3 regions of the Luteipulveratus mongoliensis genome follow, and region 2 is predicted to be linked to each of the others. Evidence: riboswitches for the same ligand, from Rfam matches in the RefSeq annotation. Region 2 holds a riboswitch; each other region holds the start of a gene.
What was found. Region 2 has a riboswitch for cobalamin ahead of VV02_RS21190 (CbtB domain-containing protein). Riboswitches for the same ligand answer to the same signal wherever they lie in the genome.
Positions count from the first base shown of each region.

Region 1: it holds a riboswitch for cobalamin, as region 2 does, so the genes downstream of both, metE (5-methyltetrahydropteroyltriglutamate--homocysteine S-methyltransferase) here and VV02_RS21190 (CbtB domain-containing protein) in region 2, are expected to answer to the same signal.
Region 3: it holds a riboswitch for cobalamin, as region 2 does, so the genes downstream of both, VV02_RS17025 (SCO2322 family protein) here and VV02_RS21190 (CbtB domain-containing protein) in region 2, are expected to answer to the same signal.

Region 1 is NZ_CP011112.1:945,651-947,905, forward strand. It holds gene VV02_RS04395 (ABC transporter ATP-binding protein) at 1-637, shown strand, start outside; cobalamin riboswitch at 698-894, shown strand; gene metE (5-methyltetrahydropteroyltriglutamate--homocysteine S-methyltransferase) at 1,029-2,255, shown strand, end outside.
Region 2 is NZ_CP011112.1:4,461,022-4,463,276, forward strand. It holds gene cobT (nicotinate-nucleotide--dimethylbenzimidazole phosphoribosyltransferase) at 1-348, opposite strand, end outside; gene VV02_RS21185 (CbtA family protein) at 348-1,133, opposite strand; gene VV02_RS21190 (CbtB domain-containing protein) at 1,135-1,356, opposite strand; cobalamin riboswitch at 1,388-1,551, opposite strand; partial or broken gene VV02_RS27245 (histidine phosphatase family protein) at 1,568-2,029, shown strand; gene cobA (uroporphyrinogen-III C-methyltransferase) at 2,042-2,255, opposite strand, start outside.
Region 3 is NZ_CP011112.1:3,579,170-3,581,424, forward strand. It holds gene VV02_RS17015 (NAD(P)-dependent malic enzyme) at 1-663, opposite strand, end outside; gene VV02_RS17020 (hypothetical protein) at 724-906, shown strand; cobalamin riboswitch at 907-1,046, shown strand; gene VV02_RS17025 (SCO2322 family protein) at 1,128-1,829, shown strand; gene VV02_RS17030 (energy-coupling factor transporter transmembrane component T) at 1,851-2,255, shown strand, end outside.

The DNA.
Region 1 (2,255 bases), 3.5 Mb from region 2:
AGTTGTCCTGGACGGCAAGGACATTCACTCCTACCCAGCCAAAGAGGTCGCCCGACGACTGGGCCTGTTGCCGCAGACGGCCATCGCCCCGGATGGCATCACGGTGGCCGACCTGGTCGGGCGCGGGCGGTTCCCGCATCAGAGCCTGCTGCGCCAGTGGACCCGCGAGGACGAGGTCGCGGTGCAGGAGGCGATGATCCGTACGACGGTGCAGGACCTGGCACATCGGCACGTCGACGAGCTGTCCGGGGGCCAGCGCCAACGGGTCTGGCTCGCCATGGTGCTCGCCCAGCAGACGCCGATCCTGATGCTGGACGAGCCGACGACCTACCTCGACATCGCCCACCAGCTCGACGTGCTCGAGCTGTGCCGCGACCTCAACGAACACTCCGGCCACACGGTCGTCGCCGTGCTGCACGACCTGAACCACGCGGCCCGCTACGCCACACATCTGATCGCCATGCGCGACGGTGCGGTGCTGGACTACGGCGCACCGGCTCAGGTGCTGACCAGCGATCTGGTGCAGGAAGCGTTCGGCGTCGAGTGTCTGATCCATCCCGACCCGGCGACCGGGACACCGATGGTCGTTCCCCTCGATCCGCGCCGATCGCGTCAATCGGTCGGCGACCCGACCTAGACTCGACGATGCAGCTGGTTCGCCGGCGTGGTCATGAGGAGCCCCTCGTAAGGCCACGCACGGTGTCGAGCCGCGGATGGCGTACGCGTCGCCCGCGGTGAGAGGGAACCCGGTGAGACTCCGGGACTGTCCCGCAGCGGTGAGTGGGAACGAACGCCGTCACGAGCACTGGGTACGCCTGGGAAGCGATGGCCATTAGGTGCGGCAACCGCCGCGCGCCCACGAGTCCGAAGACCTGCCGGTTGCGCCGGGTACGCCGTATCCGGCGGTCACCGCCTCGTGGACAGGGCGCAGACCTCTTCGACTCGCCGGCGTGTTCGTCGCGCGGGTCGTCCTGGTGCTGTGCCCGTTGGGTGGAGACCGTCCCCACTGCACCAGGGAGATCACTCTCGTGACAACACCATTCACCGCCACCGTTCTCGGGCTTCCGCGCATCGGGCCGAAGCGTGAGCTGAAGAAGGCCGTCGAGTCCTACTGGGCCGGCCGCATCGACGCCGACGACCTTGCGGAGCAAGCTCGCGCGTTGCGTGAGCGTCAGCTGCGCGAGCTCGCCGATGCCGGGCTCGACTCGATTCCCGTCGGCACGTTCAGCTATTACGACCAGATCCTCGACACCGCAGTCATGCTCGGCGCTCTGCCCGAGCGCTACGCCACGGTGGACGAGCCGATCGACCAGTACTTCGCTGCCGCCCGTGGCACCGAGGAGCTCGCGCCATTGGAGATGACGAAGTGGTTCGACACCAACTACCACTACATCGTCCCGGAGATCGCGCCGGCGACGACGTTCTCCCTCCATCCCGAGAAGCTGCTCGCCGAGCTCCAGGAGGCGAAAACCCTTGGTGTCGCTGCTCGTCCGGTTGTTGTTGGGCCGGTGACGTTCCTCAAGCTGGCCAAGGCCGTCGGCTCCGACGAGCCGCTGATCGCGCGCGTTGCCGAGCTCGTTCCGCTGTACGTCGACCTGCTGGGTCAGCTCGCCGCTGCCGGTGCCGAGTGGGTCCAGCTCGACGAGCCGTCCCTGGTCACGGACCTGAATCCGGACGAGCTGGGGCTGGTGCGATCGACGTACGACGCCTTGTCGGCAGCCGAGAACCGGCCGGCCATCCTGGTCGCGACGTACTTCGGGCGGCTCGGTGAAGCGGCCTCGGCGCTCGCGTCCGTCGAGGGCATCGCGGTGGATCTGGTGGCCGGCTCGGAGCCGGACGCTGCGGCGCTGAAGGGCAAGCACGTCGTTGCCGGTGTCGTCGACGGGCGCAATGTGTGGCGTACCGACCCGGACCGTGCGCTCGCCGCGCTCGCTTCTTTGGAAGGGGTCGCTGCGTCGGTTGCGGTGTCCACGTCCTGCTCGCTGCTCCACGTCCCGTACTCGCTGGACGCGGAGCGCGATTTGGATGTGTCGCTGCGGTCGTGGCTTGCCTTCGGCGCGGAGAAGGTCCGGGAGGTCTGCGCGCTTGCGTCAGCGCACGGTAGCGCCGGTCACGAGCCAGCCGAGCTCGAGCTCACGCGGGCGGCGTTCGGTGCGCGCAGGAACGACCCGCGCCTTCGCCGAGCGGAGGTTCACGACCGACTGGCGGGTCTGAAAGACATTGACCGCCAACGGCTTCCGGCCGCGCGTCGTCGT
Region 2 (2,255 bases):
CACGCCATCGAGGTCGGCATCCACCGACACGTCGACGACCCGGAGTCCGGCACCGTGCTGGCGAGCCAGCACGGCGACCCCGGCCGTACCGTCCACGAAGGCCCGCACCATCAGGCCGGTGACCGCGGACGGGAAGGGCGTCACGCCGTACGCCGCCACCCCGTGGTCCCCGGCGAACACGGCGACGTGCACGTTGGGGACCGGTCGGGGTGGACAGACTCCCTGCGCCGCACTCAGCCAGACCGCCGTCTCGCCCAGCAGGCCCAGCGCGCCAGGTGGCGTCGCGAGACCGGCCAGACGACTACGGGCATCGGCCGCGGCTACGTACGAGACAGGGAGTGCTGACATCAGGCCGGTTGCAAGGCTGCGCGCTGCGCGGTCGGGAGGGACTGCCGCTGGTGGCGCACGAGCAGCAGCCCGAGCACCGCCGCGATCCCGGCCCACAGCGTGAGCTGCGTGGCCAGAGCGGCGAACCTGAACTGGTAGAGCGTGTCCGGCGGGAAGTCGCCCGGCACCTCGTTGTGAACCGGCATGAGTCGCGCGACGACGAGCATCACGACCGCGTAACCGGCGACGCCAGCGGTGATACCGGTGAAGGCGCCGTGCCTCCGCGCGAGTGCACGCGCGGCGTACGCCGCACCGATCGCAACGACCAGGCTGATCGCGATGAAGCCGAAGTAGCTCGCCGTACGCGCACCGATGGTGTCGGGGTTGCCGACAGCCGGCGGGTTGGGCGGGTACTTCGCGAACGGAACCGCATAGGCCACAAGGAAACCCGTCGCTGCAACGAGGGCAGCACACGCCTCTGGACGAAGCCGTCCGAGACGTCCGACGACGAGTGCGGTGACGAGTCCTGCCAGGCCGCCGAGCGTCGTACCGAGCACCTGCGTGGCGGTCAGCAGACCCCACGTGGACTGGTTGCTCCGGGAGACGATCGGAGCGTCTTCCTCGTGACTGTGCGCTGCTGGCGCGGCAGCGTCGTGCTCGTGGGCGGCGCCGGCTTCTTCGACGGCGATGGCGGCGTTGACGGGCGGCTCACCGATGGTGTGCGCGACCGTGAAGGCGAGCAGACCTGCGACGAAACCGGCGAGCAGTCCGAAGACCAAGAGCTGACGAGCAGTGAGGGTGCGCACGTCAGTGGCAGGGGAATCCGAGGAGGTGGCGTCCGTCGTGGACCCACTCGTGCACACCCGCGCCCGAGATCAGGCTCGTGGCGCCCTGCTCGGCGCCGACGAAGTAGATCGCGATGAGAGCGACCAGCCCGAAGAACGCCAGCCAGGGCAGCGTCTGGCGCAGCGAGATCGTGGGGATCTCGACAACGGGCGTGGTGGGGGCGGTGACAGCAGCCGAAGCCATGATGACCTCCAGGTGGGATAGTGCGTCCCGTGAGAGCGGCCGGGCACCGGTCGGTGCCCGGGATGGTCTGCCGCGGACGGGGTCTGACTCGGCCCGAAAGGACCACACAGTAGCGCCACTGCGCCGGATTCTCACCGGCTTCCCGCGTCGCGGCAGAGTCAACCTATGCTCTGGTCCGGCACCCGGTCAACGCAGGGATGGAGGCCACGGGATGGCGTCACGCCTGCTGCTCATCGGGCACGCTCCGACACCTGCGACACGCATATCAGCGTTCCCAGCGAATGACGAGCCGATCGACCAGAGCTGGGACCCGAGACCTCTCGCACGGCGTACCCAGCTGGCCGAGCGTGGGCCCGAGAGTCGTTGTGCAGCAACGGCACTCGGACTTCAGGTGGAGGCGTCGCTCGACAACGGATGGGCCGATCTGGACGCGGGCCGATGGCGCGGCCACTCACTCGATCAGGTGGTCGAGGCCTACGGCGGTGACGAGCTCGGCCAGTGGTTCACCGACCCGTCCTACGCCGGTCACGGCGGTGAGAGCCGCGACGACCTGCTTGCCCGCGTGACTCATCAGCTGCAGGTCGAGCGGCCACCCGGCCTCACGATCGTCATCTCCTCACCGCTCGTGGTGCGCTCCGCGTTGCTGGCCGCGCTCGGCCTGCCCGCTCGTGCCCTCGCCCAGGTCTCAGCCGGTCCGCTCGACGGCGTGGAGATCACCGGCGGACCGGTCTGGTCGCTGCGCCGACTCCAGCCCTACCCCCAGTGGTTGCAGGCCCACGACGCTGCCGACGACCGTGATGGCGGGCGCGCCCAGTCCTGACTGTCGTACGACGTCGGCCAGTGTCGATGCCGTCGCGGTGACCACCCGCTGAGTCGGCATGCCCGCATCGGCGACGGTG
Region 3 (2,255 bases), 880 kb from region 2:
CACCACAACGTCCTGCACACCGCGGCGACGCAGCAGCCCGGCGATCGCCACACCGGCGGCACCGGCACCGGAGATCGCGACCCGCAGCGACTCCAGGGGCTTGTCGACCACCGTTGCAGCGTTGATCAGCGCGGCCAGCACGACGATCGCGGTGCCGTGCTGGTCGTCATGGAACACCGGGATGTCCAGCCGCTCCTGCAGCCGACGCTCGATCTCGAAGCAGCGCGGGGCCGAGATGTCCTCAAGGTTGATGCCGCCGTACGTCGGTGCCAGGCGGGCGATGGCGTCGACCAGCTCTTCGACCGTGCCCGACTCCAGACACACCGGCACGCTGTCGACGTCACCGAAGTGCTTGAACAGCACCGACTTGCCCTCCATGACCGGAAGCGCGGCGACCGGGCCGATGTCACCAAGGCCGAGGACAGCGGTGCCGTCGGTGATGACAGCGACGGTGTTGCGTCGGGTCGTGTAGCGGTGCGAGAGGTCAGGGTCCTGGGCGATGGCTCGGCACACGTCGGCGACGCCGGGTGTGTAGAGCAGTGCGAGGTCCTTGCGGTCGCGCAACGGTTTGGTGGGGACGGACTCCAGCTTGCCGCCCTCATGGGCAGCGAAGACTGGTCCGCTGGTGTCCGGGCCGGGCTCGGAGGCCAGTGCGGTGGTCATGCGGGGATCACCTCGGGATGAACGAATCGGAACGGGCTGCAGGTGCTTGTGGTCCGACAGATGTTGCTGGACCTGCTGCCGGGTACGGCGATCGGTCGACGCGAGGGTGATGCGCTGCCCGCCACCATGACACAGCAGCGGAAAGATCTCTACAACTTTCTGCCCGCTGTCATGTTTGCCCGACCGACATTCTGCAAGATCAGTCAAGAATGTCGGTTCTTCACCGAAACGACCCACCTTTGACAAGCTCAGGCGTGCGATGGGACTGTTCAGCCACCGAACACCTGTCGGACAGGGGAAGCCGGTGAGATCCCGGCGCTGTCCCGCAACCGTGTGCGTCCTCGGACGCGAGCCGGAGCACCTCCCGCCAGGTTCGGCTCTATTACTGATCCGTCGCGGAGTGCGGACGAGCCGGCCACGAGACCTTGTCTCTCCTGCCGATCTCGATCCAGCAGGAGGTCCTCATGAGTCATCGTCAGTCCCGTTCGTACGCCCGGCCCTGGATCCTGGTCGCCCTGGGAGTCCTGCTCGCCCTCACGTTCGGCACCGCCACCGCGCCTCGTGCGTCTGCGGCCGCGTTCCGGTTCTGGGGCTACTACCAGCTCAAGGGCACGTCCTGGACGTTCGCTCCCAAGGGACCGGCGCAGGTCACACCGGCTGATGGCGCCGTGGAGGGCTGGCGGTGGGCCGTCGGTTCCGAGACCGACACCCGGATGCCGCGCGGCGTCGTGACCTTCGCGCAGGTCTGCGCCGATACGCCTGCCAAGTCCGGCACCAAGCGAGTCGGCGTCGTCATCGACTTCGGCCGCGCGGCCGACGCGGAGTCCGGCACCCCGCCCACGCCACGCTCCGCCTGCGCACAGGTACCGACCAAGGCGACTGGCGCCGACGTACTCGCCGCTGTCGCGGCAGTCCGCACTGAGAAGGGCATGGTCTGCGCGGTCGGCAGCTGGCCGGCCACCGGTTGCGGCGGTCCGGTCAAGACGGTCAGCGCGGCCGCCAAGGCCGTCGACGACAAGGTCACGATCGCCGTGGCCAAGCCGGCGGAGGACAAGGCGTCCAGCAGCAACACGATGACCATCGTCCTGGTCGCGGGCGTCGTCGTCCTGCTGCTGCTCGGTGCGCTCCTCACCCTGCTGCGTCGCCGTCGTACCGAGACGGCCTGACGAGCCGGTGCCTCTCACGCAGTGACCAGCCTGGCCGACCGCCTCTCTCCCCCGCGCCTGCTCCATCCCGTGGCGTGGTGGCTGTGGGGACTCCTGCTCGCCGCCGCTGCATCCCGTACGACGAACCCGGCCTACCTGATCGTGCTCATGGCTGTGGTCGGCTGGGTCGTGCTGCTGCGCCGCGAGACTGGGGCGAGCACGACGCTGGCGATCTTCATGGGCATCGCGCTCGTCGCGGTCGCCATCCGGGTGACCATGACCGTGCTGCTCGGCAGTGGCGTCGGCGGTCGCACGGAGATGCTGTCCCTGCCGCAGGTGCCCCTGCCGGACTGGATGGCCGGGGTGCAGCTCGGCGGTCCGGTCATGCTCGAGAGTTTCCTGGACGCCGTCTACCACGGTCTCCAGCTCGCCGCGATCCTCATCTGT